Linked DNA regions of Parashewanella spongiae. The protein of the gene in region 5 interacts with the protein of the main gene of each other region in a pairwise test. Links are inferred from orthologs where the notes say so. Each region holds a gene or a part of one and is shown on either strand. Other genes may lie near its edges. The genes, in order: grpE, aceE, mlaF, E2I05_RS07060 and groL.

Region 1 (6,350 bases), 4.2 Mb from region 5 along the record:
TTTATACAGAGTGCGACAAATTGTCGCAGCCTTTAATGAGGCAAGTTTAATGAGTGTTAGATCAAAGCATCATGATTGAGATCAATAAATAGATGAAAGGTTGTACAAATTGATGAGTAGTGAAATATTATTGTTATTATTAAATCCTATTATTAAAAATAAAAAAAGCGCTAACAACATGTAGCGCTTTTAATCGTAAACAATGCAAAATTACTTCAAACTTGCATAGTAGGCTGAAATGTTTTTCATATCAGCATCAGATAGAGGCATAGCCATTGGACCCATGACTGGATCTTTACGAGTACCATCTTTAAATGCTTTCAACTGCTTTTCAAGATACTGGGCATGTTGACCTTTAAGGTTAGGGTACATAGGGATCGCTGATGTACCGTCTGCGCCATGACATGCCGCACACATACCAGACTTCGCCTTACCCGCTGCAATATCAGCAGCAATTGCTGGCATAGTGAGAGCGCTAGCCAACGCAAGCAAAACTAACTTTTTCATTATTTCTCCTCAGAGTGCTTTCTATTTTGACGTTCCAAAAGCAATCTTAAAGTTTATTGTATTGTTTTTATACAGTTATTTTACTAAAAAGTAACTTAAATGGTTTTAAAGTGTGATCTGCCACACTTTTATCGACATTTTTGATAACGATATTCCAAATTAATACCAATTACAGTAATTAAATACTCAACTCAGAGCTAGGTATGTGCTCAAAGTGCAATCGAAATTGATGAAGGCATAAGTACCTGACCATAAGTTTCTTAAGATTTTCTAGTGCCCAGTTTCAGCACTCTACGGTGTTGCAACTTCGGTTACATAGCTACGGCTATGCGCCCTACTTTGCGTCTTGTATAGCACTAAACCTGAACACAATAATTATCAAAAAACTTATCGACAGGTACTTAGTTGTTACCGACATACAAAAATGTCGTTATTACATTGCTACGTCAAGACAATTTTGAGAAGTATTCTTTATGAACCAAAGTGAGCATATACAAGCTCCCGAAGGGCAAGGCTACAGGTTTCCGTTACTGCTTTGCACGTTCTTGGATTATCCCAATAGTACTTCGAGCTTGTGCCTTGTACTGAAAACCTTTATCTCTTGCTGAGTGAGAGATTAATTACTGTAATTGGTATAAGTGTACCGAGTTGTCGACATAAGTAATTGACTTGAGACAAGTGGAAACTCAAGTGTAGAGGTTTTGAAGAAAAGAGGGATATAGGAATAATCGATATATTCGTGCAGAGAGTTCTATATTTGCAGACTCAGCGTATTCTTTCTATAAATGACACCAAAATAAAAATGCAAAATAATTGATTGGATTGCCGTTTAATTAAGTTATTGGTGATTACTTTATGACTATCTCACGGTTTTTAATTCAAGCAGTTGGAGGTTAATAATTTGCTTTTTTGTTTTTAAAGCGTTCAGCTGTGCATTTATAGATGCAATTTGTCCAGGATTTATATCTCTTTTGAGTCGTGAATTAAGATTCTTAATTTTTTGATTAATGCTTGTTAGTTGCCTTTTAAAGTCCATATTCAGATGCAGTGCTTTTACGTTTGTTCTGGCAGTTTGATTCTGCACTCTAGTTGTTTTTGGTGAGTTTAGGAGCGCTTCGTGAGGTATAGCTTGTTCTTGATCTGTTAATGAATTTGACTCAAGCAAAGGAGAGGTGATATTTCGCTTTCTACGGTCAACAGCACTACCTCGTTCCTGCTTAGGCATGTCTTGTGTAACCATGAAATAGGATGAGCTACTGTTCAAATTAAGTCCTAGAAATGACATAACGAAATCCTCATCGAATTAATGATGTTGAGCCTAAATAAATCGGTTGAATGCACAATTTAACTCTAATTTATTGAAGTTAAATTCAAAATTAAACAACCCGAATTCACCCATCAGGTGAGTGCTGAACATTCATATACTTACCAAAATCACCGCTAGCTGCGTTATAAATTTTGCAAGTAGAAACGAAGTAACGACAGTTTTGTATGTCGGTAACCACTACTTGCTGCTATTCATGTCTTGCTATCAGTAATTTTTCTGCGTATATGAACGCTCCCAATAGATTTATTACGTGCTGAAGATAACTTCTTTTTGGCTGAAGCGCTAATAATAGAAAATTACATCTAATAACAATTTTGCTTGTTAAAGTATTTTCTGTGGAAAAAATAAACACCTATGGAAACAATACTGCCATAATAAGCAACCTTAATCGATAGAGATTTACTGCTAAAAGCTACAATCAAAACAGTTTACTGCCCCAACCAAGTTTATTCCTAAGAACATGAAAATAATTGTGCCCATCAGGATGAATAAGGCGAAGCCTATCAGTGCTGCGACGAATGATGATTTCGTCACCGGGCAAAACGGCTAAATGCACATGACCATCACAGCTCACTTCCAAGTTATCGCCATTATCGGGTGAAACCAGCAACTTTATCGTGCTATTGGCATCTACAACAATCGGTCGGCAAGATAGAGTATGTGGAAACATTGGCACAAGGATCAGTGCATCAAGATTTGGGGTTAAAATTGCGCCGCCAGCGGAAAGCGAATATGCAGTAGAGCCTGTGGGTGTTGAAACAATCATGCCATCGGCGCGTTGGCTATACATGAATTTGTCGTCAATATAAACTTCAAATTCAATCATGTGGGCAATTTTACCGGGGTGTAGTACGGTTTCGTTTACAGCGGTATTACTTGACTTGAGTTTGCCGTGACGATGTACTTCTGCTTCTAGCAAAAAGCGATGCTCGGTTTCAAAATCACCTTCTAATACTTTACTTAAGCAACTTTCGAAGTTCTCGGGATCTAAATCCGTAAGAAAACCAAGGTTGCCGCGATTTACGCCGATCACGCCGATATCGAAACGAGATAACACTCTAGCCGCCCCTAGCATGTTGCCGTCACCTCCAACGACAATAGCAAGGTCGCATTGGCGCCCCAATTCAAGCAAGCTAACTGGAGTTGCTGTTGTATCAATATCTTTAGCAACTCGCTCTTCAATTACTACGTCTAACCCTTCTTCTCTTAACCAGTAGTTAAGTGCTTTAAGAGTAGTATTTGTATCTTGATGATGCGGCTTACCGATAAGGCCGACAGTTTGAAATTTGGTTTTCATATAATATTGATAGTCGCTTTACACTTGAAACGCTAGAATTTATCCCCATAATATGCCCAGAGCATGCAGAAACAAAGTATTTTTAGCTGGAGTGGAAATGAGTAACGAATCAATCAAGACAGAAGAAGACCAGATGGAAGACGTTGTAGCAGAAACAGTTACTGAAGAAGCAAGCTTAATTGACGAATTAACACAAGCTAGCTTTCGGGTTGAAGAGCTTGAACAGGCTCTTTCAGAAGCCTCAGCTAAAGTTGATGAGCAAAAAGATTCGGTTGTTCGCGCTGCCGCTGAAGTCGATAATATTCGCCGTCGTGCAGCACAAGATGTCGAAAAAGCACGTAAGTTTGCACTCGAAAAGTTTATTAATGAACTACTTCCAGTATTAGATAATATGGATCATGCCGTTGCTGGTTTGAACATTGATACGGAAGAAGGTGCAATGAAAGCACTACATGAAGGTGTTGAATTAACACGTAAGAGCTTATTAAGTGCCGTAGAAAAATTTGGAGTGAAAGAATTGAGTCCACAAGGTGACGCTTTCAACCCAGATCAACATCAAGCCATCGGTATGCAGCCAAGTCCTGATTTTCCAGCTAATACAGTTATGATGGTGATGCAAAAAGGTTATTTATTGAATGACCGTTTATTACGCCCTGCCATGGTGATGGTGTCGCAAGGCGGTGCCAGTGTAAATACTGAAGCTTAATCTTCGATTACGGTTTACAGTATAATAAAGGGCTGATTTTCATAATCAGCCCTTTATTAGTTTTACGTTTTTGAAATCTAGTCTGTAAATGGGGGAAAAAGTTTAACTTTTACCTGAAACCTACAAAGTTCAGCTAACTTTGCGGTCACTTCAAAGTACGCTGGAAACGAAGTAATACCATTAATTACAATATCGTGCCTAGGTATCTTGCCAAGTGTTAGCTAACATTTTTAACGTCAAGTTTTAGCACTTTACTGCGTTGCAATTCCGCTTAGATTGCTAAAACAACGGCTCTGAATAAGCAAGTTTCTGGTCAGTTTGTTGATAGTTCATCCCGAGTTTGAAGTAACTTAAACGGAACTGAAGGCAAAGTTTGATACCAAAAAGCAACAGCGGAAACATCATCCTGCCTAGGTCGATATTTTCTGTTTTTGATATCACCATCCCAATTCGCAAAATCAAACCAGCCTAATACTTGGCAAGTCACCTTTAAATGATGCTTAAATCGTATTGGATCTGGGATATGCCAACGGTACATCCCAAATCGTGTTTGAGATTGGTAAACACCGTCTGGACGGATAACTTGTGGGACACCTGCAAAAAGAGAATTATAACGGCTGTAAGCACTTTCCTTTCCAGGCTCAGCGACACCTATATCATAATTATGAGAGCCTAAAAAGTAGTCTTCTGTTCCCGTACCGCAAATGGTAGGGTAAGTTTTGTCATCGTCGATATAAAATTTAACTTCACCTTCACCCCACCAACCTGGCGAGTTAACACCCCAAGCCATATATGTTCCAATATAATGTCCTTGCCCTTCTATATTATCTACAATAGTGAAGTCAGTTTTCGGCTCAGTTGGATTTTGTCGCTGAAATGACGCATGAAAGTAAGCACAATGTTTATCAATTTCAGTTTCTGAATAATCAACTTGATAATAAATTTGTGTGTCGCAAGTTGAACGATTTTCTAATGTTATTTTAGCTCGACTACGAAAAGGCATTTCCCAAAAACAGTTATAGGACTTACCGGGAAGTACGGCTACAGGCATTGAATTTACCTCAGCATAATGTTCCCATCCATTACAAAAAAAATCCCCTAATGGTACTTCAACTGATGGGTGAACTTGATCGTCCCAATACATGCGCAATATTAAATCTCGGCCTTTCACATCTGCCAGTTTTGTCAGCCAAATGTGTTGAATCATGCCCTGTTTATTTATATCTGCAAGTGTGAAAGTCTCACCGGCTTTTAAATCTATCGAAGGAGAAACTTTCCAGCCAACACCCAACTCCCGAGAAGGAATAGCGCCCGTCCCTGTGGTTGCCATGCCGCCCTTCCCTGCTTCTCCTGAAAAATTTTCAGGAGTGATAGATCGTGATCTTGCATTGGATAAATGAGAAAGACTGCCTAAACCATTAAACATATTGTACTCCTTGGCGTTGTTATTTTCCCTAGAAAATAATCCCTTTGGTAACAATGATATTGCCATATAAACGGGTTTCACCTGTCTGAATAATGGTAAAGCAATCTTTAGCGGCTTGGTAAAAAGCATGCCGTTCTAGTGATTCAAAAGGGGAGCCTTTAGATGGTGACTGCGAAACAATGGTTTTAAAGTCATTAACAATTTCCGGTACTGCATCAGGTTTATCAACTACCTTCATCGTACAGCATGGTGCTGCTACAAAAGTATCTAAAGGTAAGACAGACAACACGGCTTCCAAAACGGTAGTTACACTTAAGCCTGCTAATGTAATAACTTCATCATGATTACTGTTTGCTGGAAAGTTAGCATCTACTATCGCTAAAGTATCACCGTGCCCCATTGATCGAAGGCTATGCAAAATATCTGGTGTTAAAATTGGATTAATATTTAGCAGCATTTTAGTCCCTATTGTGCAATATTATTTTGTATCGGAAACTCTTTTAATTTGCGAATAATACTGGGTAACTTTTGTTTAATAATGAACCCGAAAAAGCCAGCTAAAACAAGATTGATGATAGCAAGCTGCAATTGATCAAATATAAAGTAACCGATTGAAAAAAGTAAACAATAAATAAATCCAATACTGCTAATACAAGCAATAGTATTATCCTTTATTCCAGCCGATACTGGTTCAACTTGTGTTTCAACTCTAACACGTTCCCATCCTGAACCATGAATACGAAGCTGCTGATAAAACCGTTTTGTTTGCTCACTTGGCCCTTTTCTTGATGTAAACAAAGTGACAGTTAAACAAAGGACTAAAGTGATGACTGTCGTAATAAGCATTCGAACAGCAAACCAATGCTCACCCTTTTCATCAGGTAAAATCCAAAGCATGGCGTTGCCAATTACTGCTGCACCGATCAAAGCAGATATTTCTGACCAAACATTAATTCGCCACCAATACCAACGCATGATCAGCACTAAAGAAACCGGTGTAATAATAACCGCAATGTACTCGTAGGCAGAGAGAATACTGGTAAGTTGGGTGGTAACTAATAGTGCGATACCCGCCAAAACTAACATG
Region 2 (6,643 bases), 120 kb from region 5 along the record:
AGGCTTCTCACAATGTTGCCATGTTGCATTTAGTGCTTAGTCTTGAGCCTGTATTACACAAAAATGTCGCTCAAAATTTAGTATTGCTGAGCCGCCGTGAAGACGCGGCTAAAATGGCTAATCAACATCGTAGAGCGTTGTTGGCTGCCATTGTAGAACGAAACCCACAATTGGCGCGTGAAGCCTCTAATGAGCATTTAAGCTACATTGAAGAAGTCATGTTATCCATGCGGGAAGAAGATAGCCGGTTGCAGCGTAGTTTGCGCCGATTGAAGAGTGGTGATTAGGCGCAATTGCCTGATACCTAAATCTGATAGAGAGAAGGACAGTGTCATGTCTGAAGATATGCTACAAGACGTAGATCCATTAGAAACTCAAGAATGGCTTGACGCCATGCAAGCTGTATTGGAGCAAGAAGGTCCTGAACGGGCTCATTATCTTTTAGAAAAGATGATTGATAAAGCACGCCGCAATGGTACTCACTTACCATATACTGCAACCACGGCTTACATAAACACCATTCCAGCCGGCCAAGAGCCAAACATGCCGGGCAATCAAGAAATGGAGCGCCGTATTCGTGCGTTAGTTCGTTGGAACGCGCTTGCTATGGTATTGCGTGGTTCAATGAAAGATCTTGAACTGGGCGGTCATATATCAAGCTTTTCATCAAGCGCGACGATTTATGATGTGTGTTTTAATCACTTCTTCCGTGCGCCAAATGATAAAGATGGTGGTGATCTGGTTTATTTCCAAGGTCATATTGCACCGGGTATTTATGCACGTTCATTCCTTGAAGGGCGTTTGACTGAAGAGCAACTCGCTAATTTCCGTCAAGAAGCCGATAGTAAAGGTCTGTCTTCTTATCCTCACCCTAAACTGATGAGTGATTACTGGCAGTTTCCTACAGTTTCTATGGGTCTTGGTCCTATCCAAGCAATTTATCAGGCACGTTTTCTTAAGTATTTGACCGATCGTGGTATTAAAGATTGTTCAGAGCAAACGGTTTATTGTTTCTTAGGTGATGGTGAGTGTGACGAGCCAGAAGCATTGGGCGCCATTGGGCTTGCGGCTCGTGAAGAATTGGATAACCTAGTTTTCATTATTAACTGTAACCTACAGCGTCTTGATGGCCCTGTGCGGGGTAACGGTAAAATTATCCAAGAGCTCGAAGGCGAATTCCGCGGCGCAGGTTGGGAAGTGACCAAAGTGATTTGGGGTCGTTATTGGGATGCACTATTAGCTCGTGATACCAGTGGTAAGCTATTGCAGTTGATGGAAGAAACCGTTGATGGTGAATACCAAAACTGTAAAGCTAAGGGTGGCGCGTATACGCGTGAGCACTTCTTTGGTAAATACCCAGAAACGGCAGAAATGGTCGCTAACATGTCTGACGATGACATTTGGCGTTTGAACCGTGGTGGTCATGATCCAGTTAAAGTATACGCCGCATTAGATAAAGCGAAAAAGACCAAAGGTCGTCCAACGGTTATTTTGGCTAAAACTGTGAAAGGTTATGGTCAAGGTGATGCTGGTGAAGGTAAAAATATCGCCCATAATGTGAAGAAAATGGCGGTGGATTCAGTACGACACTTCCGTGATCGTTTTGATATTCCAGTACCGGATGACAAATTAGAAGATATTCCTTTCTACCATCCAGGTGCCGATTCACCAGAAATCAAATACATGATGGAGCGTCGTGATGCGCTTCATGGTTCAATGCCAAAACGTCTTGAGCAATTCTCTGAGCAAATCAAAGTCCCTGAACTGAACATCTTTGATGCGGTATTAAAAGGTTCAAATGGGCGTGAAATTTCATCGACAATGGCCTTTGTTCGTATTTTGACGGCATTGCTGAAAGATAAAGGCGTTGGACAAAAAATCGTTCCAATCATCCCTGATGAAGCACGTACATTTGGTATGGAAGGTTTGTTCCGTCAAGTGGGCATTTATGCACATGAAGGTCAAAAGTACGTACCGCAAGATAAAGATCAAGTGGCTTATTATCGTGAAGATAAAACCGGTCAAGTGTTGCAAGAAGGTATTAACGAGCTTGGCGCGATGTCATCTTGGGTATCAGCGGCCACCAGTTACTCGGTGAACGATACACCGATGATCCCGTTCTATATCTACTACTCAATGTTCGGCTTCCAACGTATTGGCGACATGGCGTGGGCAGCTGGTGATATGCGAGCGCGTGGTTTCTTAGTCGGTGGTACTTCAGGTCGTACAACGCTTAATGGTGAAGGTTTACAGCATCAAGATGGTCACAGCCACGTATTGGCGAATACCATTCCGAATTGTGTTACTTATGATCCGACATACGGCTATGAAATCGCTGTAGTAGTACAAGATGGTATTCGTCGCATGTACGGTGAGAATCAAGAAGACGTATTCTACTACTTGACAACAATGAACGAAAATTACGTTCAGCCTGAAATGCCTGCGGGTGCTGAAGAAGGCATTGTCAAAGGTATTTATAAGTTAGAGACTGTTGAAGGTTCTGGTAAAGGTAAAGTCCAACTTATGGGTTGTGGCACTATCCTTGAGCAAGTACGTAGCGCGGCGCAAGCCTTAGCAAAAGACTTTGGCATTACAGCCGATGTGTTCAGCGTAACCAGCTTCAATGAACTGACCCGTGATGGTCAAGCCGCTGAGCGTTGGAACATGCTAAACCCGACTGAAACACCAAAAACAGCGTACATCAGTGATGTCATTTCTAGCGATAGCCCCGCAATTGCAGCGACAGATTACATGAAAGTGTACGGTGAGCAATTACGTGCTTATATGCCTACGGACTATAAAGTATTAGGTACTGACGGCTTCGGTCGCTCTGATAGTCGTGATAACTTGCGTCATCATTTCGAAGTTGATGCGAAGTTTATTGTAATCGCGGCATTGAAGAGTTTAGTTGATCGTGGTGAGCTGCCAGTGGATGTGTTAACAAAAACCATCAAAGAATACGGCATCGACACTGACAAAGTTAACCCGCAATACGCGTAAGAGGGAAACCTAATGGCTGAATTAAAAGAAGTATTAGTTCCTGATATAGGCGGGGACGAGGTGCAAGTAATTGAATTGTGTGCAGCGGTAGGCGATAGCTTAGCAGCAGATGACTCAATTCTTACTGTAGAAAGCGATAAAGCGACCATGGATATTCCAGCACCTTTTGCTGGTACCTTGGCCGAGTTAAAAGTAGCCGTAGGCGATACCATTTCTGAAGGCACCTTAATTGCCATGATGAGCGGTGAAGCCTCTGCAGAAGCGACTCCTGCTGCTGAAGAAAAAGCAGAAAAAGCAGCAAAAGCAGCAAAAGCAGCGCCTGTTCAAGCTGAGTCAGTTGCGCCAGTTGTTGACGAGGCACCTTCTGTTATGGACATTACGGTTCCTGATATTGGTGGCGACGAAGATGTGCCAGTAATTGAAGTTTTGGTTGCTGTGGGTGATACCATTGAAGCTGAAGCTGGCTTGGTAACACTTGAAACCGACAAAGCGACTATGGATGTGCCTTCATCGCACGCTGGTGTGGTGAAGTCAGTTGAGTTATCGGTAGGCGATACAGTATCCCAAGGTACACTTGTAATTACCCTAGAAGTTGCTGGCGAAACACAAGCCGCCGCTCTTGCTCAAGCACCTAAAGCCGCTGAAGTGGAAGCACCAAAAGCAGCCCCTGCTAAGCCTGCTTCTGCGAGTAAACCACCAGTGCCGTATCATCCAAGTGCTGGAACGCCAGTATCTACCGGAGTTGTACACGCTTCGCCTTCTGTTCGTCGTTTAGCTCGTGAGTTTGGTGTTGATCTTACTCAAGTGAAAGGCACAAGTCGCAAGGGACGCATTGTAAAAGAAGACGTTCAAGCGTATGTGAAGTATGAACTGTCTCGCCCTAAAGCAACGGCAGCATCGTCGGTTGCTGGTGGCGCTGGTGGCCTGCAAGTGATTGCTGCACCAAAAGTGGATTTTGCTAAATTTGGTGAAGTGGAAGAAGTGCCATTGAGCCGTATTCAGAAAATTTCTGGGCCAAACTTGCATCGCAACTGGGTAACGATTCCTCATGTAACACAGTTTGATGAAGCTGACATCACAGAAATGGAAGCGTTCCGCAAGCAACAAAATGAATTGTTAGCCAAACAGAAGCAGAATCTCAAAATTACTCCGCTTGTGTTTATGATCAAGGCCGTGGCTAAAGCACTACAACAATTCCCTGTCTTTAACTCAAGCTTAAGTGCTGATGGTGAATCACTGGTAATGAAGAAATATTACCATGTTGGAGTTGCGGTTGATACGCCTAATGGTTTAGTCGTGCCAGTGGTACGTGATGTTGACCAAAAAGGCATTCATGAGCTGTCACGAGAATTAATGGAAATCTCTGTTAAGGCTCGTGAAGGCAAGTTGAAATCAGCGGATATGCAAGGCAGTTGTTTCACGATTTCAAGCTTGGGTGGTATTGGTGGTACAGCCTTTACGCCTATTGTAAATTATCCTGATGTGGCTATTTTAGGAGTGTCTAAGTCTGAAATTAAGCCTAAGTGGAATGGTAAAGACTTTGAGCCTAAGCTTATGTTGCCGTTATCACTTTCTTATGATCACCGAGTGATTGACGGAGCCATGGCAGCACGCTTTAGTGTGACCTTATCTGGTATCTTGTCCGACATTCGTACTATGATTTTGTAATACCGATTAAAGAGGCTGCTGTAAAGGCAGCCTTTTTGTTGTGCTTGGCAATAAAGCCAATGTAAAATGCGCTCACCTTACAAAGCTGAACATGTTCAGTTGGCAGGTGCGCCCTCCAACGGAATGAATGAAATTAGAGGAAAACATGAGTAAAGAAATCAAAACTCAGGTCGTCGTATTAGGTGCAGGCCCTGCTGGTTATTCTGCTGCATTCCGCGCCGCTGACTTAGGTCTAGAAACTATTATCATCGAACGTTTTAGCACCTTAGGTGGTGTTTGTCTAAACGTAGGTTGTATCCCTTCTAAAGCACTACTTCATGTTGCTAAAGTCATTGAAGAAGCGAAAGAAGTGAGCCATCATGGTGTAGTTTTCGGTGAGCCACAAATCGACCTAGACAAGCTTCGCAGCTACAAAGAAAAAGTGATTGGCCAATTGACTGGCGGCTTAGGCGGAATGTCTAAAATGCGTAAAGTGAACGTAGTTAACGGCTACGGTAAATTCACAGGCCCTAATACGATTGAAGTAGAAGGCGAAGACGGTAAGACAGTTGTTAACTTCGACAACGCTATCATCGCGGCGGGTTCTAAGCCAATCCAACTACCATTCATTCCACATGAAGACCCACGTATCTGGGATTCAACTGACGCACTAGAATTGAAAGAAGTGCCTGGCAAGCTACTTGTTATGGGCGGCGGTATCATTGGCTTAGAAATGGGTACTGTGTATGAAGCATTAGGCAGTGAAATTGATGTGGTTGAAATGCTCGATCAAGTGATCCCTGCGGCTGATAAAGACGTCGCTCGCGTGTTCACTAAGCAAATCAAGAAGAAGTTTAACTTGATGATGCAAACCAAAGTGACTGCGGTTGAAGCGAAAAAAGACGGTATTTACGTATCAATGGAAGGCAAAAAAGCGCCTAGTGAGCCTGTACGTTATGATGCTGTTTTGGTTGCTATTGGTCGTACGCCAAATGGCAAGCTACTCGATGCCGAAAAAGCCGGTGTTAATGTTGATGAGCGTGGCTTTATTAACGTTGATAAGCAAATGCGCACAAACGTATCGCACATTCATGCTATCGGTGACATCGTTGGTCAACCAATGTTGGCGCACAAAGGTGTGCATGAAGGTCACGTAGCGGCAGAAGTCATTTCTGGCTTGAAGCACTTCTTCGATCCAAAGGTTATCCCTTCTATTGCATATACAGCTCCTGAAGTAGCGTGGGTTGGTCTTACTGAGAAAGAAGCTAAAGAGCAAGGTATTAACTTTGAATCTGCGACTTTCCCATGGGCAGCAAGTGGCCGTGCCATCGCATCTGATTGTGCAGATGGTATGACTAAGCTTATCTTCGATAAAGACACTCACCGTGTGATTGGTGGTGCTATTGTAGGCGTTAATGGTGGCGAATTACTTGGTGAAATCGGCCTAGCAATTGAAATGGGTTGTGATGCAGAAGACATCGCTCTAACTATCCATGCACACCCAACATTGCATGAGTCTGTTGGTCTAGCGGCTGAAATCTACGAAGGTTCTATTACTGATCTGCCAAATCCAAAGGCAAAGAAAAAGAAGTAATTGATTCTTAAATATAAAGCCCTCGCTATGAGGGCTTTTTTATGGGTCATTGGTATAAATATTTACTGCTGTGGAATATTGACCGTAGACTTTTCGGCAACGGTAACCGTTAAATCCATTGCTAAACCACGGCGTATAATACTGAGTACAACCTGAGTACCGGGTTTTGTTTCAGCAATACGATCACGAAGCATCCATACGCCAGCAGGGCCTGCTGGAACCACTTCTTCTCGATATTTTATGACCACATCACCTTTACGTAATTGTGCATGGAAAGCTGGACTGTTTGGCTCGATGTCAGTGGCAACAACACCTTCGAGGTTCTTTAACCCAAGCACTTGAGCGTATTTGGGGGTTAGACTTAAGGCTTGACCATTGAAACCGATCGCACCACGGATTACC
Region 3 (6,364 bases), 150 kb from region 5 along the record:
TTCATAGACCAAAGGTAGCTGAACGCCTTTGTGCATGATGTCACTGACTTTTAAGAGTAATTTACGACCCAACATGCCACCCGGGTGAGAAAGGGCGAAATCATCTTTCGTGAAACCACGAGCTTGCAACAGAGCCACGGCTAAGGCATCGCCCATTACCAGTGTTGCTGTGGTGCTAGATGTTGGCGCTAACCCAAGTGGACAAGCTTCTTCGGGTACTTGAATACACAAATGGATTTTGGCGTGGGTTGCCATTGTTGAAGTGGGAACACCTGTGATGGAAATGAATGGAATGCCCATTCTTTTTATTACAGGGATTAAAGTAAGAATTTCAGAAGATTCACCAGAATTTGAAATCGCAATAACAATATCATTTTTAGATAATACCCCAAGATCCCCATGACTGGCTTCTCCGGGATGAACAAATACCGCTGGTGTGCCTGTACTGGCTAAGGTTGCAGCAATTTTGTTGCCGATATGGCCAGATTTGCCCATCCCCATGACAATGACTTTGCCAGAGCATTGTAATATTAGCTTGCAGGCGTCTTCAAATTCGTCAGAATTTACATATTGATACAAATTGTCCAATGCCGCTTTTTCAATATCGATTACTTTACTGCCCCATTTTTGGAGCTGGGTTTTATCGGCCATATTTGTCTCTTAATACGCGGCGTCTATTAGCGGAGCTAACAGATCCTAGATCTAATAAACAGTATTTTCGCTGGTATTGACATAAATTGAAAGTATCTTAATCAATAGTCGTCATTCTCTCAGGTGTTATGACTCCTATTATCAATGAAAGTGCTTACTTGTACTGGACTTACGGTTTATTTTTATTCTTGAACTGAGCTGATAAGCGCTCTTTAATAATCTTTTTTGTCGCTTTCATTATCAAACAATGAACTCACGCCGAATTAATCTGTCTTCATTGATTACAGTTATACATTTACGTACAATTAATGACTTTCTCGATTACAGTAGGCGCGGTTAACTTACTGATTATATAAGGCCCGGCATGGAACAAGATACTCCAACACTGGTAGAAGTTCGCAATATGAGCTTTAGCCGTGGCTCACGTGTTATTTTCGACAATATCAATCTTACGATCCCCACAGGTAAAGTCACGGCCATTATGGGCCCCAGTGGTATTGGCAAAACAACATTATTAAAATTGATGGGCGGCCAACTTACACCTGACTCAGGTCAGGTACTCTTCGATGGTCAAGATATCCATCAAATCAGTCGTAATGAATTATTTCAGTTGAGACAGCGTATGAGCATGTTGTTTCAAAGTGGTGCGTTATTTACGGACATGAACGTCAGTGATAACGTCGGTTTTGCCTTGCGTGAACACTCAAAGCTACCAGAATCGATCATTAAAAAGATTGTGTCGATGAAGCTTGAAGCGGTTGGATTACGAGGCGCAGGTCAATTGATGCCCAATGAGCTTTCAGGTGGGATGCAGCGCCGTGCCGCTTTAGCTCGTGCCATCGCTTTAGAGCCTGAACTGGTGATGTACGATGAACCCTTTGCGGGGCAAGATCCGATTGCGATGGGCGTACTCGTTAAATTAATTAAAGAGTTATCTGACTCATTAAACTTAACCTCCGTTGTTGTGTCTCATGATGTAACCGAAGTATTAAGTATTGCCGATTACGTTTTTGTTGTGGCCGATAAAACTGTGATTGCCCAAGGCACTCCGGACGAGCTTCAACAGTCTGATAATCCGCAGCTACGCCAGTTTATGGGAGGCGAGCCTGATGGCCCTGTCCCGTTCCATTTTCCGGCAGAAAGTTATGCAAAGGAGTTAATACGTGAGCATTTTTGATCGAATCGCATCATTGGGTCGTAGCGGTATTGAAATGATCACCAATCTCGGTAATGCAGGGTTGATGTTGTGGGGGGCAATTGCCCATTGGCCACGATTCAAAAAAGGCACACCGATGTTGATCAAACAGCTTTATGTTGTTGGGGTTCAATCACTTGTCATCATTACGATTTCAGGTTTATTTATCGGCATGGTATTAGCCTTGCAAGGCTACACCATTTTGGTTGGATTTGGCACAGAGCAAAGTTTAGGGCCCATGGTGGCGTTAAGCTTACTGCGTGAGTTAGGTCCTGTGGTGACGGCGCTATTGTTTGCTGGTCGAGCGGGCTCAGCATTAACGGCTGAAATCGGGTTAATGAAAAGCACAGAGCAACTTTCAAGCCTAGAGATGATGGCGATAGATCCACTGCGACACATTATCGCTCCTCGATTTTGGGCTGGCTTTATTAGCATGCCTTTATTGGCACTTATTTTTACCGCTGTCGGCATTTATGGCGGATATTTGGTTGGAGTGGAGTGGAAAGGCATTGATAACGGGGCGTTCTGGTCTATATTGCAAGCATCGGTTGAATGGCGACAAGACATCGTTAACTGCTTAATAAAAAGTGGTATTTTTGCCATTGTTGTGACGTGGATTGCGTTATATCGCGGCTATAAGGTAATACCAAATCCTGAAGGGATCAGCCGAGCGACTACGCAAACCGTTGTACAAGCAAGTTTGGCCGTTTTAGCACTTGATTTCTTATTAACGGCGCTGATGTTTGGCAATTAATGCCAAATAATAATTATTTAATATGACGAACAATGGAATCTGTTCGTTTTTATGAGTTTATTGAACTGTGGTAGGCCTATATGTTGACACGTAAAATTGAATTTTTAGTTGGGATGTTTTTATTATCGGGTTTGGTGGCTTTTCTGGTTTTAGTCTTTAATGTCGCCAATGTTAAAGTTAGCTCAGGTGACGATACATATAGCCTTAGCGCGCATTTTAGTAATGTTGGTGGTTTGAAAGTACGTTCGCCGGTAAAAGTGGGTGGCGTGGTGGTGGGTCGAGTGAGTGACATTCACCTCGATCCTGAGAAATTAGATGCCATTGTGACCATTCAAATCGACAAAACTTATGATCAATTCCCTGAAACCAGTAGCGTAGCTATTCAAACATCTGGTTTGCTTGGGGAGCAATTTCTTGGATTAACGCCGGGTTTTGTTGACGATGACATTGCGATGCTTACCGATGGTGACAAAATCGAAGATACACACTCAGCGTTGGTTTTAGAAGATTTGATAGGCCAGTTTCTATACAGCACAGGCAAAAAAGATTAGGAGTTTAAGATGTTAAAATTGATGGCTCGTGTTTTATTACCACTGACCATGCTATTAAGCTGTGGACAAGTGATTGCAGCCAGTGCTGTAAATACGCAAGATCCTTATCAAATGATTGAACAAGCGGCGAAGAAAACCTTTGCGCGCTTTGATGCGGATCAATCGAAAATTAAGGCTGATCCTAATCATTTGAAAATTATCATAGAGCAAGAATTATTGCCTTACATTGATTACAAGTACGCCGCTTATAAAGTGCTTGGTAAGTATTTGAATAAAACTACAAAAGCACAACGTGCCGCTTTCGCTCAAGCGTTTCGCGGTTACTTAGTCAGTACTTATGCGTCAGCATTTACGGCTTATACACATCAGAAAGTCAGTTTCGCTCCCGCGAAAAAATTTGATGATGAGAAATTTGTCAATGTTGCGGTACAGGTCATTGAAGCAGGACGACCGCCAATTAAACTCTCTTTTAAAGTGCGCCGATTGATGACGGGCAAACGTAAGGACAAAAAACCAAGAGTTGGCGATCAATGGAAAGCGATAGATTTAGTAGCTGAAGGTATCAGTTTATTACAATCTAAACAGTCTGAAATTGGTGGTTTAGTTCAAAAAGAAGGTATTGAATCAGTCATTAACATGCTAAACGAACGTGCTAAAGCGAGCGTTGAAGCCCAGAAAGCGAGCAGTAAGTAATGGCTGAGTTCCAAAACTACAACAATTATTGCAAAGTGACAGGGCGGCTAGCACGCCAAGATGTTGTGACGCTTTGGCCCAAGCAAGATACTTTGCTTGCGGCTGAAGTTGAGTTGATGGATTTGTCAGCACTGGAGTTTATAGACAGTTCAGGCATTGCTTTTTTGTTTCATCTCGTAGAGCAACAGCAGCAAGCCAACAAGCCATTGAAATTAATTAATCCCGCCGAACAGTTACAACCGCTAATAGCTCTGTATAATCTACAAACATTATTTAGCGAAGCTTAGCCAATCCTGACTTCATTTTTAAGGTAGTACATCAGATGGAATGCAAACAAGTAGAAGATATCCTGCGCGAAAAACTTGACGTAGAAGAGCTGTTTGTTAGCTCAGAGGGCACTCATTATAAAATTATTGCTGTTGCTGATTTTTTTGGTGAACTATCGCCAGTGAAACGGCAACAAGCTATTTATGCTCCATTAAATGAGCATATTGCCAGCGGCGCACTGCACGCATTAACAATCAAGACCTTCACTCCCGAGCAGTGGAAACGTGAAAAAATCTTTAATATGCCAGCATAATTAATAATAGAGAATTGATGTGGATAAACTGACCATACAAGCCAGTGCACCCTTAGCTGGCAATGTTGTTATATCGGGTGCTAAGAATGCGGCCTTACCGATTTTGATGGCGGGCGTATTAGCTGAGACTGATTTTTTTGTTTCGAATGTTCCTGAATTAAGAGATGTGAAAACGAGTTGTAAGTTACTGCAATGCCTCGGTGCTGAAGTTACTCATAATGAAGATGGCCAAGTTCGGATCTCAACCAAAAACCTAGATCATTTTTGTGCGCCTTATGAATTAGTGAAAACCATGCGTGCATCCATATTGATCTTAGGGCCACTACTAGCTCGCTATGGCACAGCCGATGTATCGCTTCCTGGTGGTTGTGCCATTGGTGCAAGACCTGTGAATCTTCATTTGCATGGTTTGGAACTAATGGGTGCGAAAATTGACGTTGAAGACGGTTACATCAAAGCTCGTGTCGATGGCCGCTTGAAAGGTGCGCATATCTTTATGGATACCGTCAGTGTTGGAGCGACGGAAAACTTATTGATGGCGGCTTCATTGGCTGACGGAGAAACTGTCATCGAAAACGCTGCCAGAGAGCCTGAGGTTACCGATCTTGCCAATTGCCTTGTGACGATGGGCGCAAAAATTTCTGGTATTGGTACCGCTAAGTTAGTTATTGAAGGTGTTGAAAAGCTGAGTGGTTGTGAATATCGGGTTATGCCAGATCGCATTGAAACCGGTACCTTCCTTGTCGCAGCGGCGATCACTCGTGGACGGATCCGATGTTTAGATGCAGATCCAGCCTCATTAGAGTCGGTCACTGTTAAGCTTGAAGAAGCAGGTGCACAGATCACTAAAGGTAAAGATTGGATAGAGCTTGATATGCACGGGCGCCGTCCCAAAGCCGTTAATATTCGTACCGCGGTGTATCCGGGTTTTCCAACGGACATGCAAGCTCAGTTTTGCGTAATGAATGCACTGGCTGAAGGCAGCAGTACCATTACTGAAACCATTTTTGAAAATCGATTCATGCATGTGCCTGAGCTGATCCGAATGGGAGCTAGCATGGAGCTTGAGGGTCACACTTGTATCATTCATGGAATTGAAAGCTTGAAGGCTGCTCCAGTAATGGCGACAGATCTGAGAGCGTCTGCCAGTTTAGTGATTGCGGGTTTGATGGCTGAAGGGACTACACTGGTTGATCGTATTTATCACCTTGATCGCGGTTACGAGCACATTGAAGATAAGTTTAAAAAGCTCGGTGGCGAAGTGGTTCGAGTAAAATAACCAGATATTAGGGTCTGTTGATCTTTCGTGATTGTTTTTGCAGCGATAAATTGGTTATTTTATGCAAGGCAGAGTTTGTGAGGTTTGGTTATTATCGACATACAAAACTGTCGTTACTTCGTTTCCAAATAAGAAAACGATAACGCAGCACCTTTGATTTAGAAAGAGCGACCAATTTACGCTCTCTCTTTTCTCGATGCTTTTGAGCATTCACTGTTCTGTGTTGTGACCAGCTCACTTAGATGGCTAAGCATCACTGTTCACGCCTTGAACAGATAAATGCTCAAATAGCACAAAATTTAATCCTGAAAGATCAACAGACCCTAGTTCAAGTTAAAACTCTGTCGATATCTTGAGCCCTACGCTCATAATACCAATTACAGTAATTAAATTCCCAGCTCAGAGCTATGTATGTGTTCAAAGTACAAGTGAAATTGATGAAGACATAGTTATTACCGACATACAAAACTGTCGTTATAACATTGCTACGTTGAGACAGTTTTGCGTAGTAATTTGGACACATACAAGCTCCCGAAGGGCAAGGCTAAAGGATTCCATTACTAGGTTACAAGTTTTTGAATTATCCCGACAAAAGCACGAAGTGCGTTGAACGCCAGCTTTGTATGGCGGCCGTTAGGGTATATAGTACTTCAAACTTGCG
Region 4 (6,371 bases), 3.4 Mb from region 5 along the record:
TAGCCCACTCGATATCCATAGCGCGGCCATAATGCTTTTCAATGATGACAGCTTGTTTAGCAAGTTCCATAACTTCTTCATCAGTCACAGAAAATTCACGACGTAACTCAACATCAACATCTTCAATCTTAACTTGTTTACCATGACCAACATCATCAGAGTAAACCATTTGGATCATCTTACTACCAACATTTCGACGAACAACAGCTTGATGACCTTGCGCTAAGATTGGCTTGTGAACATAAAATTCATCTGGATTAACAGCGCCCTGAACAACCATTTCGCCTAAACCAAACGATGAGGTGATGAAGACTACATCATTGTTACCTGACTCAGTATCCATTGTGAACATTACACCTGACGCCGCTTTGTCAGAACGTACCATTCTTTGAATGCCAGCAGATAAAGCCACACCACGGTGATCGTAACCTTGGTGTACGCGATAAGAAATCGCACGATCATTAAATAGTGAAGCAAAAACGTGTTTAATCGCAACCAAGACTGAATCAAAACCTTTCACATTTAAGAAAGTTTCTTGTTGACCAGCAAATGAAGCGTCCGGCATATCTTCTGCAGTTGCAGAGGAGCGGACAGCAAATGAAGCTTCTTGAGTTTCTGAGGCAAGCTTGTTGTAGGATTCGAGGATCGCTTGCTCTAATTCTGGTTGGAAAGGGGTATCGATAACCCATTGCCTGATCTGTGCGCCAACTTTTGCAAGTTGATTTACATCATCAACATCCAATGTATCTAGGATGTCATAAATCTTCTGGTTAACTCCACTTTGTTCTAAGAACTCATTAAATGCATGAGACGTTGTTGCAAAGCCTCCAGGAACTTGTACACCAGCATTCGATAAGTTGCTGATCATCTCGCCTAGAGAAGCATTTTTACCGCCAACCAAGTTGACGTCGCCCATGCCTAATTCCTGATACCAGAGTACATATTGTTGCACAGTTCTATCTCCGCAAGTTTTATTTCAGTGGCCCCTTCACACGAGGGCAGAGGCATTCTACACTCCGTCACAACAGGCGTAAATCTATAATTTTATTTGTAATTTTATTACTACATGAGGCTTATATGGCACCCCAAGTTTTTTTTATTTCCGATGGTACGGCCATCACAGCAGAGGTATTTGGACACGCAGTTTTATCACAATTTCCTATGGAATTTGAGCAGGTTACCATTCCGTTTGTAGAAACAATCAAGAAAGCTGAAGCCGTTCAACGGCAAATTGATGATTGTTTTATTACAACAGGATTGCAACCACTCGTTTTCCATTCCATCGTAAAGCCAGAGATCAGAGAGATAATTTCAAACAGTAAAGGAGCCGATTACGATTTTCTCAACACTTTTGTTGCGCCATTGGAAGATCAGCTGGGGATAAAAGCAACGCCCAAAGTTCACCGAACTCACAGTAAAGAAAATGCCAGTTATGAAAGCCGTATTGATGCGATAAATTACTCATTGGATAATGATGATGGGCAAACCCTCAAACACATGGATAAAGCTGACATTATTTTATTAGGTGTTTCACGTTGTGGTAAAACGCCTTCAAGTCTTTATTTGTCAATGCAGTTTGGAATAAAAGCAGCAAACTACCCGTTTGTGGAAGATGATATGGATAACCTTAAACTGCCTGAGAAGCTGAAACAAAATAAAGATAAACTATTTGGTTTAACAATTGATCCTCAGCGCTTACATGAAATACGCCAAAGCAGAATGCAAAACAGTCGTTACTCATCTCTAAGACAATGCCGTGTAGAAGTTAAAGAAGTCGAGATGATGTTTAAGAAAGAACGCATACCCTTCATAAACACGACCAATCATTCTGTTGAAGAAATAGCCACAAAAATTCTTTACACAACTGGGCTAGAAAGACACATGTTTTAAGATCGATTTATTCGTATTTTTATTACAAAATAAACATCGATTAAAGCAAAAACAGAGCACAGCTGCTTACTTTTAATACAAATAGCACTGTGCTTCACTCCACGATTCGTTATAATCCTGTCCAATTAGGCAAATTTTGCCGTTTTATTGTTTGGATGTTGAATGACCATTAAAACCGACGAACTAAGAACTGAGCTACTTTGTAAAGTAATTTCACCTGCACAATTGGCTTCAGAATACCCACTTACTTCATTAGCTGCTGATTATCTCGTCCAGCAACGTAAAGAAGTTGAAGCAATTATTGAAGGCAAAGATCAACGTTTGCTCGTTATCATTGGACCTTGTTCAATTCATGATACTGAAGCAGCACTCGACTATGCACAACGTCTTGCAAAGTTGCATCATGAACTCAAAGACGATCTTTGCATTGTGATGAGAGTCTATTTTGAAAAACCTCGAACTATAGTCGGCTGGAAGGGACTAATTTCAGATCCTGACTTAGACGGTACCTTTAGTCCAAATAAAGGCTTGCGTAAAGCCCGACATTTACTACAGCAGATTACAGAGCTAAAACTACCTATTGCTACTGAATTTCTAGATATGGTCAATGGTCAATATATCGCTGACTTGATCACTTGGGGAGCCATTGGTGCCCGTACGACAGAAAGTCAAATTCACCGTGAAATGGCATCTGCTCTTTCATGTCCTGTCGGCTTTAAAAATGGCACGAATGGGAATATTCAAATCGCTGTAGATGCTGTTCGTGCCGCCCGAGAGCCTCATATTTTCTACTCGCCCGACAAAGAAGGTGCAATGGCTGTTTTTCGCACATCTGGTAACCCTTATGGTCATATTATCTTACGCGGCGGAGCAAAGCCAAACTATTCTGCAGAAGATATTGAACACTCCAGAAAACAACTCGCAGAAGTTAACCTATTCCAACGCATGGTTATCGACTTTAGTCACGGTAATAGTAATAAACAGCATAAAAATCAGCTTAATGTAGCCGATGATGTTTGCACTCAGTTACAAAATGGTAGCACCGCTATTGCTGGAATTATGGCTGAAAGTTTCATTCTTGAAGGTAATCAAAAAGTCGTTAATGGAAAAGAACTAGAGTACGGCAAAAGCATTACTGATGCCTGTTTGCATTGGGAAGATTCTGAACTCTTGCTTCGTAAGCTTGCGAATGCTGCTCGAGCTCGTCGACTGAAAAGATAAAGTACATTCAATTAAACCAATAAAGAAGAATATGAAATTAATGTCATACTCTTCTTTATTTCAAGATAAAACCTGTATAAAAAATTACTGAATGTTAAGGCTATTTGAAGGTCTGCTTTTAGTTTTACAGTTTTTTGTAAAACCTTCTTTTAACAATGAAACAGGTTTAAACCCTAACTTTTCGGCTTCAGGCACCTTACCTTCATCAATACTGTGCACATTAATATGAAGTCCGCCTGCGCCGCAAACACTTATCACCGCCATCCCATTGATGTCACCACAGGTTGATGAGTAAACGTTAATCCCTTCTTTTTCGAGAAGCCGCTCTGTCTGCTTAACGGTTTTACCACCACCCATGCATTGAACAGAACCATCATTGATATATACATCAACTTTACTACTGTCCTGGGCTGATAGATTTTCACTCATACTACAGCCCATCAACAATACCGATGAAATTAACATTATTTTCAGTTTCATGTACTTATCACTAATTTAGACATTTGAATCAAGAATAAGAGAAAACTAAAACCTTAACAAGTAAGCTCGTACATTTTGTTGATAAAGGCATTGAGCACTCCCCATATCAAGCTAAAGACACTTACACATGAATCCGTAATGTTACTTAGAAATCTCCCATGAGCCATCGCTTTTTAAACATGCAATTCCGAAGGCCTGCTCAGTGCTTCCTCCGACAGTTATTGTCTGTTGATATTCTCTACACAATTGGCCTGATTCATTAGTGCCTTCTTTAGTTGCAAGCACTTGTCCATTAGCTTTATCTGTATTCCATGTGATAGCTTTACCTACAGGCGCTGTAGTGGCCGATATTTGTGCTTGCTCATGTTCCCGCTGAGCTTGCTCATCGATGTTATCAAGAATTTTTAAACTTATTGCTGTAAAAGCAAGCCACTTCCAAGCCGAATCGTCCACTAAAAATCGACCATATCCAGGGTAAGAGTGACCAAACCTCCTGTGTATTCTAATGTTTTTATAAGTTCTTTTTCTTGGAACAACAACTATTACTTTTGGACGTTTTGTTATATTCCTTTTTGGCTTTGGTTTGACAACAACCACTGTTTTTCTATCCGAATTAGCTAAGCGCCTTTCTGATGAGTAAGCTAAGTTTATATTTAACGAAAATACAATAGAAATTAGGAAGAAAAACTTACACATATTAGATTTCATTATAGTCATAGTCATCACTCAAAAATCAGAAAAGTTTATAAAAAACAGCGAACATGCATCTAAACATGCATCTATTCGTTTTATGAAAGCGCTAGACAAAATATCACCTCTTAATACACGATTATTAAAAGGTAAGATTGAGTAAAATAAAATAAGTTCAATTTACATTTAATTTTCAAATAATGTTCGAACTCAGGCTAACACTTTAAGTGTGAAATCGTAACAACCATAATTTTCAATTAATTACGCAGATAAAATTAAAAAACCACGACATTTTAAAATGTTAAAAGTTTCAAAAAATCAAGCTTACTTAGTAATTTTTAGACATGTGTCACAAAACTATTATTTTCTTTGTAATTTAAAAGTTAATGGAAATTATATTTATAACTCTATCAAAACCATCATCTATATAACATTAATACCGCAACAATATACATTAAACAATATTATCTACTGCACACATACAGCTCTTAAAACAATATAAAAACAAATTACCAACATTTACAAATAAACGTTAAATATATGGTTAATTGACGAAATAAACATTGGATTGCAATACTTTAAGAGCAGAAAAAATAAACATAAAAATAATATTAGGAACATGCATTCAATGAAGAAATATTCTAAGTTAGCTATTGCGATAAATGTTTGTATTGCAACATCCGCATCAAGCCTTCTAGTCAATGTCAACGCATCCGCTCAAACCAAAGAGTCGGCTGATCCAGTTGAAAGAATTGCTGTTACAGGATCTCGGATTCAACGCAAAGATATGGAAACAGCTTCTCCGATAACCGTTATCAATGCAGCATCAATTCGTGCAGAAGGTTTTACCTCTGTCGATGAGTTATTACAAGCGCAAACTTCTATGGCGGGAGCGGCTGTTGGTTCGAGCACCAATAATGGAGCCGATGGTGTTGCTCAAGTTGATCTCAGAGGTATGGGCTCTCAAAGAACGTTGGTATTATTGAACGGTCGCCGCATTGTCAATTCAGGTTCTGGTGCCGATAGTTCTGTTGATCTAAACTCTATACCTGTGGCGATGATTGCACGCGTTGAAATACTCAAAGATGGGGCTTCTGCTGTATATGGTTCTGATGCTATTGCTGGCGTTGTAAACATTATTACAAAAAAGGATTTCGACGGCTTTCAGCTCGATGTACAAGCTGGTGCAACGGACAAAAGTGACGGAGAAAATGGGGAAATAAGCGGCTTATATGGCTTCAATACCGAAACAGGGAATTACACTCTCGGCGGAGCTTACTCACGTCGTGAAGGCGTTGTGCAATCAGACAGAGAATGGACAGATCCAGGCAATAGCTCATTCATACCAACAGGCTCTTTAGGCGGCAAAGTGCAAAATGACCAAGGTGAATGGGTTGCACGTGATACGGGTTACGACTATACCCAAGATAGCTGGTATCAAACTCCAAACGAACGATTTAGTATTTTTGCTAACATGACGGAAGAGTTGAGTAATAATTTAACAATAACCAGTGATTTTTTATACACTAAACGTAAATCAAGCCAACAACTCGCCCCACAGCCTGCCAATGTTATGTTGAATGTGTGTAATGACCCGAATATTACGGCTGATGAATCTTGCATATCTTTAGATCAATCAATGTTAGACGGCGGAATTGCCGCTGATGATACAGGACGGGTTAATTATCGCCGAAGAATTACTGACGCTGGACCACGCATATACTCTCAAGATACAGACACCTATAGACTTTCAGCAGGTTTAGCTGGTTCTCTGGATATTAATACCGGAATGGATTGGGATGTTTCCTACACCTACGGGAATAACAAAGCAAATACATCAGTTGCAAATTCTATTAATTCAACCAACATGAAACAATCTATTTATGACAACCAAGATCAATGGTTCAGTGGCGATCCTCTCACTTCAGCGATAATCGACGACATAAGTTATACAGAAAAAGCCGATGGTGGTAATGAGCAGCATGTTATTTCTGCCGGTTTAAATGGCGAGTTATTCGAACTCGATGCTGGAGCCGTTGGGTTTGCGATTGGCACTGAGTATCGCTACGAAAGCGGTTATTACAACCCTG
Region 5 (6,321 bases):
GCGGGACGAGCAATGTGAGCCAGCTTTTGCCAATTCTGCTTGAGTCTCACTCGGTCATGTTCAGCAAAAATAACCAATTTTCGTTTAAATATCAGCAAATGGCCTGAAAAACCAATCGCCACTATCCAAGAAATAACGCTAGCAATAGCAGCGCCTTGCATTTCTAAGCGCGGAAAAGGGCCTATGCCAAAAATGAGCAATGGATCTAATACTAAATTTATTAGTGCGCTGATGGTCATGATCATGGCAGGAGAGCGAGTGTCCCCAGTGGCCCTTAGTCCTTGGTTTCCGACCATGAGCAGAACCAGTAATGGTGCGCCGAGATACCAAATGAACAAATAATCATTCACTAAAGGTAGGCTTTCGGCATTGGCGCCCATCAAAGTAAACAGCCAATGCATTGATGCGCTGCCGATCAAACAAAGCCCAGTGGCGACTAGAAAGCTGAGTAATAATGCATCATGTAAAAAAACTCGGGCATGTGGGGCTTGGCCAGAGCCAATTAAGCGGCCTAAATTAGTGGATACAGCAGCACCTACTCCAATAGCGATACTGATCACGATGAGGGTGACAGGAAAAGTAAAACTGATGGCGGCCAGTGGCACAGTCCCTAAGCGACTGATGAAAAACGTATCCACTAAATTAAATGCAAACACAGTAAAAATACCTAATAAATTAGGTAGGCTTAGTTTTAGCAAGACTTGACCGATAGGGGCACTGAGCAATCCGTGTTTATCTTTCATAAGTGACTATCGGTTAAAGTTCCATAAAATACGACTCATAAGGATACCTGATCACCTACAAAGCTCAGCTAACTTTGCTGTCACTTCAGCGTAGGCTGGAGTCCAGGGGCTGTTTATCTTTCAGGATTAAATTTTGTGCTATTTGAGCGTTTATCTGTTCAAGGCGTAAGCTGTGAAGCTTAGTCATCTAAGTGAACGGGTTACAACACAGAACAGTGAACGCTCAAAAGCATCTAAGACAGCGTAAATTGGTCATTTCTACTGCGTTATCGCTTGCTTATTTGGAATACCAAACCGCACAAGCTCTGTCTTGTATAAAACGACCAATTTATCGCTGCAAAAATAATCACGAAAGATAAACAGCCCCTAGTGTTTTTTCTTTTCTTGGAAAAGCCACTGGATACCAGCCTACGCTGGTATGACGATATAGTAACTATCTGTAATGACGATATAGTAACTATATTGTTCAATGCGCTAAACTAGCCTACAGTAACTTTGGCTGAGCATAATTGGTATTAGTCAGGTAATGATAAATAGAATTCTAACAAGTTTTCATCACAATGGCTTGAATCAAAATAAACGGAAAGCCTTTATGGGCTGATTTTCCAATTTTTTTATTTTCAAGCCCTTGGTATTTTTACGGCAGGCCCCATATCTCAATCATCAAGTCAGCCTATTCTTATTTTATAAGATAAACCAAGGTGTTTAAGGCTAAGAACATAGTATAAGTTGCCTGTAACTATAGGCTATTAATCGTCAGGAGAATCCATAAATGAATATTCGTCCATTACATGATCGCGTTATTGTTGAGCCGCTTGAAGTAGAGTCAAAATCAGCGGGCGGTATTGTATTGACTGGCAGCGCTGCTGAAAAGTCGTCACGTGGCAAAGTTTTGGCTACTGGTAAAGGTCGCATTCTAGAAAACGGTACGGTTCAAGCATTGGACGTACAAGTCGGCGACGTTGTTATCTTCAACGAAGGTTATGGCGTTAAGAAAGAAAAAGTAGATGGCAAAGAAGTATTAATCATGTCTGAAGCAGACATTCTTGCTGTTGTTGCGTAACGAGTAACGTAATAAACGATTCTTTTTCATTTAAACCAAATTCAGAGGATATATTCACATGGCTGCAAAAGAAGTCTTATTCGGAAATGACGCGCGCGTAAAAATGCTTAAAGGCGTTAATGTGCTTGCTAACGCGGTAAAAGTTACTTTAGGTCCAAAAGGACGTAACGTTGTATTAGACAAAAGCTTTGGCGCTCCACTGATCACTAAAGATGGTGTTTCAGTTGCAAAAGAAATCGAACTAAAAGACAAGTTCGAAAACATGGGCGCTCAAATGGTGAAAGAAGTTGCATCAAAAGCCAATGATGCAGCAGGTGACGGTACAACTACCGCGACGGTTTTAGCACAAGCTATCGTAACGGAAGGTCTTAAAGCGGTTGCTGCTGGCATGAACCCAATGGATCTTAAACGCGGCATTGAAAAAGCCGTTAAAGCGGCCGTTGTTGAATTAAAAGATTTATCTGAAGAGTGCAGCGATGAAAAAGCGATTGCTCAAGTGGGTACTATCTCAGCAAACTCTGACGAAACCGTTGGTGAGATCATCGCAAACGCTATGGCGCGTGTAGGCAAAGAAGGCGTTATTACGGTTGAAGAAGGCCAAGCACTGGAAAACGAACTTGATGTAGTGGAAGGTATGCAGTTTGACCGCGGTTATCTATCACCTTACTTCGTAAACAAACAAGAAACAGGTAGCGTTGAACTAGAATCACCATTCATCCTTTTGGTTGATAAAAAGATCTCTAATATCCGTGAATTACTGCCTTTACTAGAAGGTCTAGCTAAAACGGGTAAGCCACTACTTATTATTGCTGAAGATGTTGAAGGTGAAGCACTAGCAACACTAGTAGTCAACAACATGCGCGGCATCGTTAAAGTGGCTGCTGTTAAAGCACCTGGTTTTGGTGATCGTCGTAAAGCCATGCTGCAAGACATCGCAATTCTTACTGGCGGTACGGTAATCGCTGAAGAAGTTGGTATGGAGCTTGAAAAAGCAACTCTAGAAGATCTTGGTACAGCTAAGCGTGTAGTTATCACGAAAGACAATACAACCATTATTGATGGTACAGGAGAAGAAGCGCAAATCAATGCTCGCGTTACACAAATCAAGCAACAAGTTGAAGAGTCAACTTCTGATTACGACAAAGAAAAATTGCAAGAGCGTATGGCGAAATTGGCTGGTGGAGTTGCAGTAATTAAAGTAGGCGCAGCTACTGAAATCGAGATGAAAGAGAAGAAAGCACTAGTAGAAGATGCACTTCACGCGACTCGTGCAGCGGTTGAAGAGGGTGTGGTTTCTGGTGGTGGTGTCGCGCTTATTCGTGTGGCGTCTAAGATTGGCAACGTCGACGTTTCGAACGAAGATCAAAGACACGGTGTTGAAATCGCACTACGTGCAATGGAAGCGCCACTTCGCCAAATTGCGGATAACGCTGGTGAAGAAGCGTCAGTGGTTGCCAACAATGTGAAGAACGGCAGTGGTAACTATGGTTACAATGCGGGCAACGACACATACGGCGATATGCTAGAAATGGGTATTCTTGACCCAACTAAAGTGACTCGTAGTGCGTTACAGTTTGCTTCATCAATTGCTGGTCTTATGATCACAACAGAAGCGATGGTAACTGAAGAAGAGCAAGAAGCTCCAGCCGGCGGCGCACCTGATATGAGTGGAATGGGCGGAATGGGCGGAATGGGCGGCATGATGTGATAGGCCTAAACTAACCTAGTTTACTGTTTCAAAAGAAAAGCCGTAGTCTATGATTGCGGTTTTTCTTTTGTTACGGATAAACATGATTTCTCGTGACATCTGCGAAAATGGATATCTAATACCAATTACAGTAATTAATCCTAAAAACATCAGTTGACTGCGTTCTCAAGCGTAGAAAAAGTGGCTGATAGTAAGGCGTAGCTTGCAGCAAGTAGTTATTCTACTTGCAAAAGTTACAACGCAGATAGCAGCCATTTTAGCAAGCTTGTGAGCGTAGAGCACTTCACTCATTGGGTGAAAGCCATGATGATAAAGTCATCTTATTGACTCAAACAGTTACTCATATACTCAGCGTTCAACTGATGTTTTACCGTGAAAATAGCCGCTAACACCTATTCCCAAGCCTGTTAGTGAAAGCATAAAAGCTAAAAATTACTTCGTTTTTAGCTTTAGGTTGGAAATAATCTTCAAATCTCAGCGAATACAATTTTCATGGTGTAGGGTGATAGAAAAATAGTAGCCAAAGTAATCGCATATGACATCTATGCCTATCATGAACGTTTAGGTTAATCTCTCACTCAGCAAGAAATAAAGGTTTTCAGTACAAGGCGCATGTTCGAAGTACTATATTCCCTACGGCCGCCATACAAAACTGGCGTTCAACGCACTTAGTCTTTTGGCGGGATAATTCAAGAACGTGCAACGCAGTAATGGAAACCTTTAGCCTTGCCCTTCGGGAGCTTGTATGCACAAACTTTGGTTTATAAAGAATACTTCACAAAATTATCTCAACGTAGCAATGTAATAACGACAGTTTTGTATGTCGGTAACCACTACTTGCTGCTATTCATGCTTTGCTATCAGTAATTTTTTCTGCGTATATGAACGCTCCCAACCGATTTATTCAGGTTAAATAAAAATGCAGTTAACATTATAATATTGTCGTTGTTCTATGATGCGATCATACTAAAAAGTGTGCTCGCGAGTATCAAGTTAATGGCTATACTCGCTCAATACTATCATTCCTGAGTTGAATTTATCCTCGATAAACTCAAGTCTAAATTCATCTTTGAGAAAACTTATCATTCCATTTTTTAACGTATTATTGCCATGGTATCCAGTTATGATCGATGTTATCTTGGGTTCATTGTTTTTTTTGTGGTAACAAAATAATAATCTTGCGAAAGCTAATGGAACACCTCGAATATGTGTACCATCGCCTGAATGTCCTTCGAAGATTTTATCCATATGTAAATCTATACAATGATTCATTAAACCAACATTTTTTTATATATTCCTTGTGTTATCCCTTTACCAATCATGTTTGCGAAATTATCTTTTTCAAGCGGCGCAAGTTGAGCATGTACTTGTGAAGGAGTACTCATGTTACATTCGTTCATTATTTTTTCTAAATACCATATTTCAGTGTCAAATTTCTTAGCCTTTATACATACTTTAATAAAGGCATTGTAAATGGCAACATTAGGCTTGATGCCCCATTGTTGCATTAAACTGTCTGTATCTGTATCGTTCAATACCAATGATTTGGCTTCGGCATAACGCTCCATTTCAGCACAGGCTGTCAGCAAATTCAGGCAGGTGATTTGATTGGCCTTTAATGACAAATGAGGTGCTATTAGGGATCTAGCATTTAAAAATCTACCGCAATTGGAGTGATTGTAAGATCCCACTTTGGTAATTCACTATTTCTGACTATTTTACTTTCCAGCTCTTCTTTTTCTTTGTTATTGAGCTTGACTCCTTTTGAGTAAATTTTATCAATTAAATTGACTACTGGGCTCATCGCTTTCCATGTCATTGTTTTTGTCCATTCTATTACCGTTTTGGCTGTACTAAGTAATGTGCCATTCCAATGTCTCTCTAACGATGACCAGACTCGTTCTATCGGGTTGTACTTACTGTGGTATGGCGGGTAGTAGACGTTTCGAATCTTGAGTTTCGATTGTTCACTAAACGCTACTAATCTAAACAGGTATTGAGTACGACAGCCACTATTTTCAGGACCATTATCTGAAAAAATAATGAGTTCTTCCACTTCTAGATTTTCACTTTTAACTGAATCCCACCACCATTCAAGTGCGTCACAAATGAAGTCACTTGTTTTATTTGAGTTGCCATAAAAAACATGAAGTTGATCATTGTCGAGGTTAAGAATTCCGAACGGGATCATTTTCTTTTTTATTTCCATATCATGATCCAACGCTTGAACAGCATCAGCACTACGAGATTTACCGTAACGGGAATACTCACCAACATTAACTGTCGCTTTACAGTCGATACTAATACGGATGACTTTTTTATTACCGGTTGTTTCTTTATTGATTTTGTTTACGTTTTCAAAGATAGCGTCTGTTTGAGGAATTTTTTTTGGGGTTTAGTTTTTTGGACTCGTCGAAGTCTGTATCCCAGTCGATTTAATATGTCGTTAATGGTTCTTTCTTTAGGTAATTCTTCAGGTAGCCAGCCTTTTTCTTCAATTAACTTTTTTCTGACGCCTTTCGCTGTAATTCGGGTATACACAAACGTATTTTTAAACTTCGGGTCGGCTTGCGATTCAGGATCTACTAACGCTCTAATATCTATTTCTAATTGAGGCTGACTCACTTCACTTCGAGGTTTTCCGTCATAGTGTCCGAAACACTCGAAGCCCGTTTCTTGTTCATGAAGCCCAAGCGCAACAGCCTTTCGACACCAGCCAAATTCTGTTTCAGTTAAGCGTGGACTCCCACAGCAGAAGGTTTTGGATACTTCGGCCATAAAAACTCTTTTCTCCATCCCATGAAGTT

The links.
Region 1: the proteins of groL (region 5) and grpE interact in binary tests that used the Escherichia coli proteins (3 or more experiments, as listed by UniProt). The link is inferred for Parashewanella spongiae from one-to-one orthologs.
Region 2: the proteins of groL (region 5) and aceE interact in binary tests that used the Escherichia coli proteins (3 or more experiments, as listed by UniProt). The link is inferred for Parashewanella spongiae from one-to-one orthologs.
Region 3: the proteins of groL (region 5) and mlaF interact in binary tests that used the Escherichia coli proteins (3 or more experiments, as listed by UniProt). The link is inferred for Parashewanella spongiae from one-to-one orthologs.
Region 4: the proteins of groL (region 5) and E2I05_RS07060 interact in binary tests that used the Escherichia coli proteins (3 or more experiments, as listed by UniProt). The link is inferred for Parashewanella spongiae from one-to-one orthologs.

Annotation. Positions count from the first base shown.
Region 1 is NZ_CP037952.1:1,025,858-1,032,207, reverse strand. Bases 2,126-5,032 are described here. They hold grpE (nucleotide exchange factor GrpE), read left to right. Parts: upstream 2,126-3,228; coding sequence 3,229-3,837; downstream 3,838-5,032. Other genes in these bases: E2I05_RS03710 (glycoside hydrolase family 172 protein), read right to left, coding at 4,151-5,032; nadK (NAD(+) kinase), read right to left, coding at 2,253-3,131. Outside these bases: E2I05_RS03730 (c-type cytochrome), read right to left, coding at 211-507; E2I05_RS03725 (hypothetical protein), read right to left, coding at 1,367-1,792; more of E2I05_RS03710, read right to left, coding at 5,033-5,263; E2I05_RS03705 (RbsD/FucU family protein), read right to left, coding at 5,292-5,720; E2I05_RS03700 (sodium:solute symporter family protein), read right to left, coding at 5,729-6,350. UniProt on the Escherichia coli protein: Participates actively in the response to hyperosmotic and heat shock by preventing the aggregation of stress-denatured proteins, in association with DnaK and GrpE. It is the nucleotide exchange factor for DnaK and may function as a thermosensor.
Region 2 is NZ_CP037952.1:5,069,972-5,076,614, reverse strand. What follows is about bases 1-3,200. They hold aceE (pyruvate dehydrogenase (acetyl-transferring), homodimeric type), read left to right. Parts: upstream 1-333; coding sequence 334-3,000; downstream 3,001-3,200. Other genes in these bases: aceF (dihydrolipoyllysine-residue acetyltransferase), read left to right, coding at 3,013-3,200; pdhR (pyruvate dehydrogenase complex transcriptional repressor PdhR), read left to right, coding at 1-287. Outside these bases: more of aceF, read left to right, coding at 3,201-4,668; lpdA (dihydrolipoyl dehydrogenase), read left to right, coding at 4,814-6,241; outer membrane-stress sensor serine endopeptidase DegS, read right to left, coding at 6,304-6,643. UniProt on the Escherichia coli protein: Component of the pyruvate dehydrogenase (PDH) complex, that catalyzes the overall conversion of pyruvate to acetyl-CoA and CO(2).
Region 3 is NZ_CP037952.1:5,037,377-5,043,740, reverse strand. What follows is about bases 1-2,921. They hold mlaF (phospholipid ABC transporter ATP-binding protein MlaF), read left to right. Parts: upstream 1-1,015; coding sequence 1,016-1,828; downstream 1,829-2,921. Other genes in these bases: mlaD (outer membrane lipid asymmetry maintenance protein MlaD), read left to right, coding at 2,681-2,921; mlaE (lipid asymmetry maintenance ABC transporter permease subunit MlaE), read left to right, coding at 1,815-2,600; E2I05_RS19960 (KpsF/GutQ family sugar-phosphate isomerase), read right to left, coding at 1-651. In the rest of the region: more of mlaD, read left to right, coding at 2,922-3,151; E2I05_RS19940 (MlaC/ttg2D family ABC transporter substrate-binding protein), read left to right, coding at 3,161-3,844; E2I05_RS19935 (STAS domain-containing protein), read left to right, coding at 3,844-4,131; E2I05_RS19930 (BolA family protein), read left to right, coding at 4,167-4,424; murA (UDP-N-acetylglucosamine 1-carboxyvinyltransferase), read left to right, coding at 4,444-5,703. UniProt on the Escherichia coli protein: Part of the ABC transporter complex MlaFEDB, which is involved in a phospholipid transport pathway that maintains lipid asymmetry in the outer membrane by retrograde trafficking of phospholipids from the outer membrane to the inner membrane.
Region 4 is NZ_CP037952.1:1,829,998-1,836,368, reverse strand. Bases 1,154-4,081 are described here. They hold E2I05_RS07060 (3-deoxy-7-phosphoheptulonate synthase), read left to right. Parts: upstream 1,154-2,052; coding sequence 2,053-3,111; downstream 3,112-4,081. Other genes in these bases: E2I05_RS07050 (hypothetical protein), read right to left, coding at 3,733-4,081; E2I05_RS07055 (hypothetical protein), read right to left, coding at 3,196-3,591; ppsR (posphoenolpyruvate synthetase regulatory kinase/phosphorylase PpsR), read left to right, coding at 1,154-1,890. In the rest of the region: ppsA (phosphoenolpyruvate synthase), read right to left, coding at 1-952; more of ppsR, read left to right, coding at 1,078-1,153; more of E2I05_RS07050, read right to left, coding at 4,082-4,308; E2I05_RS07045 (TonB-dependent receptor plug domain-containing protein), read left to right, coding at 4,910-6,371. UniProt on the Escherichia coli protein: Stereospecific condensation of phosphoenolpyruvate (PEP) and D-erythrose-4-phosphate (E4P) giving rise to 3-deoxy-D-arabino-heptulosonate-7-phosphate (DAHP).
Region 5 is NZ_CP037952.1:5,192,302-5,198,622, reverse strand. Bases 1,312-4,189 are described here. They hold groL (chaperonin GroEL), read left to right. Parts: upstream 1,312-1,864; coding sequence 1,865-3,514; downstream 3,515-4,189. Other genes in these bases: E2I05_RS20620 (co-chaperone GroES), read left to right, coding at 1,516-1,806. In the rest of the region: E2I05_RS20625 (MATE family efflux transporter), read right to left, coding at 1-743; E2I05_RS20610 (hypothetical protein), read right to left, coding at 4,508-4,786; E2I05_RS20605 (hypothetical protein), read right to left, coding at 4,786-5,139.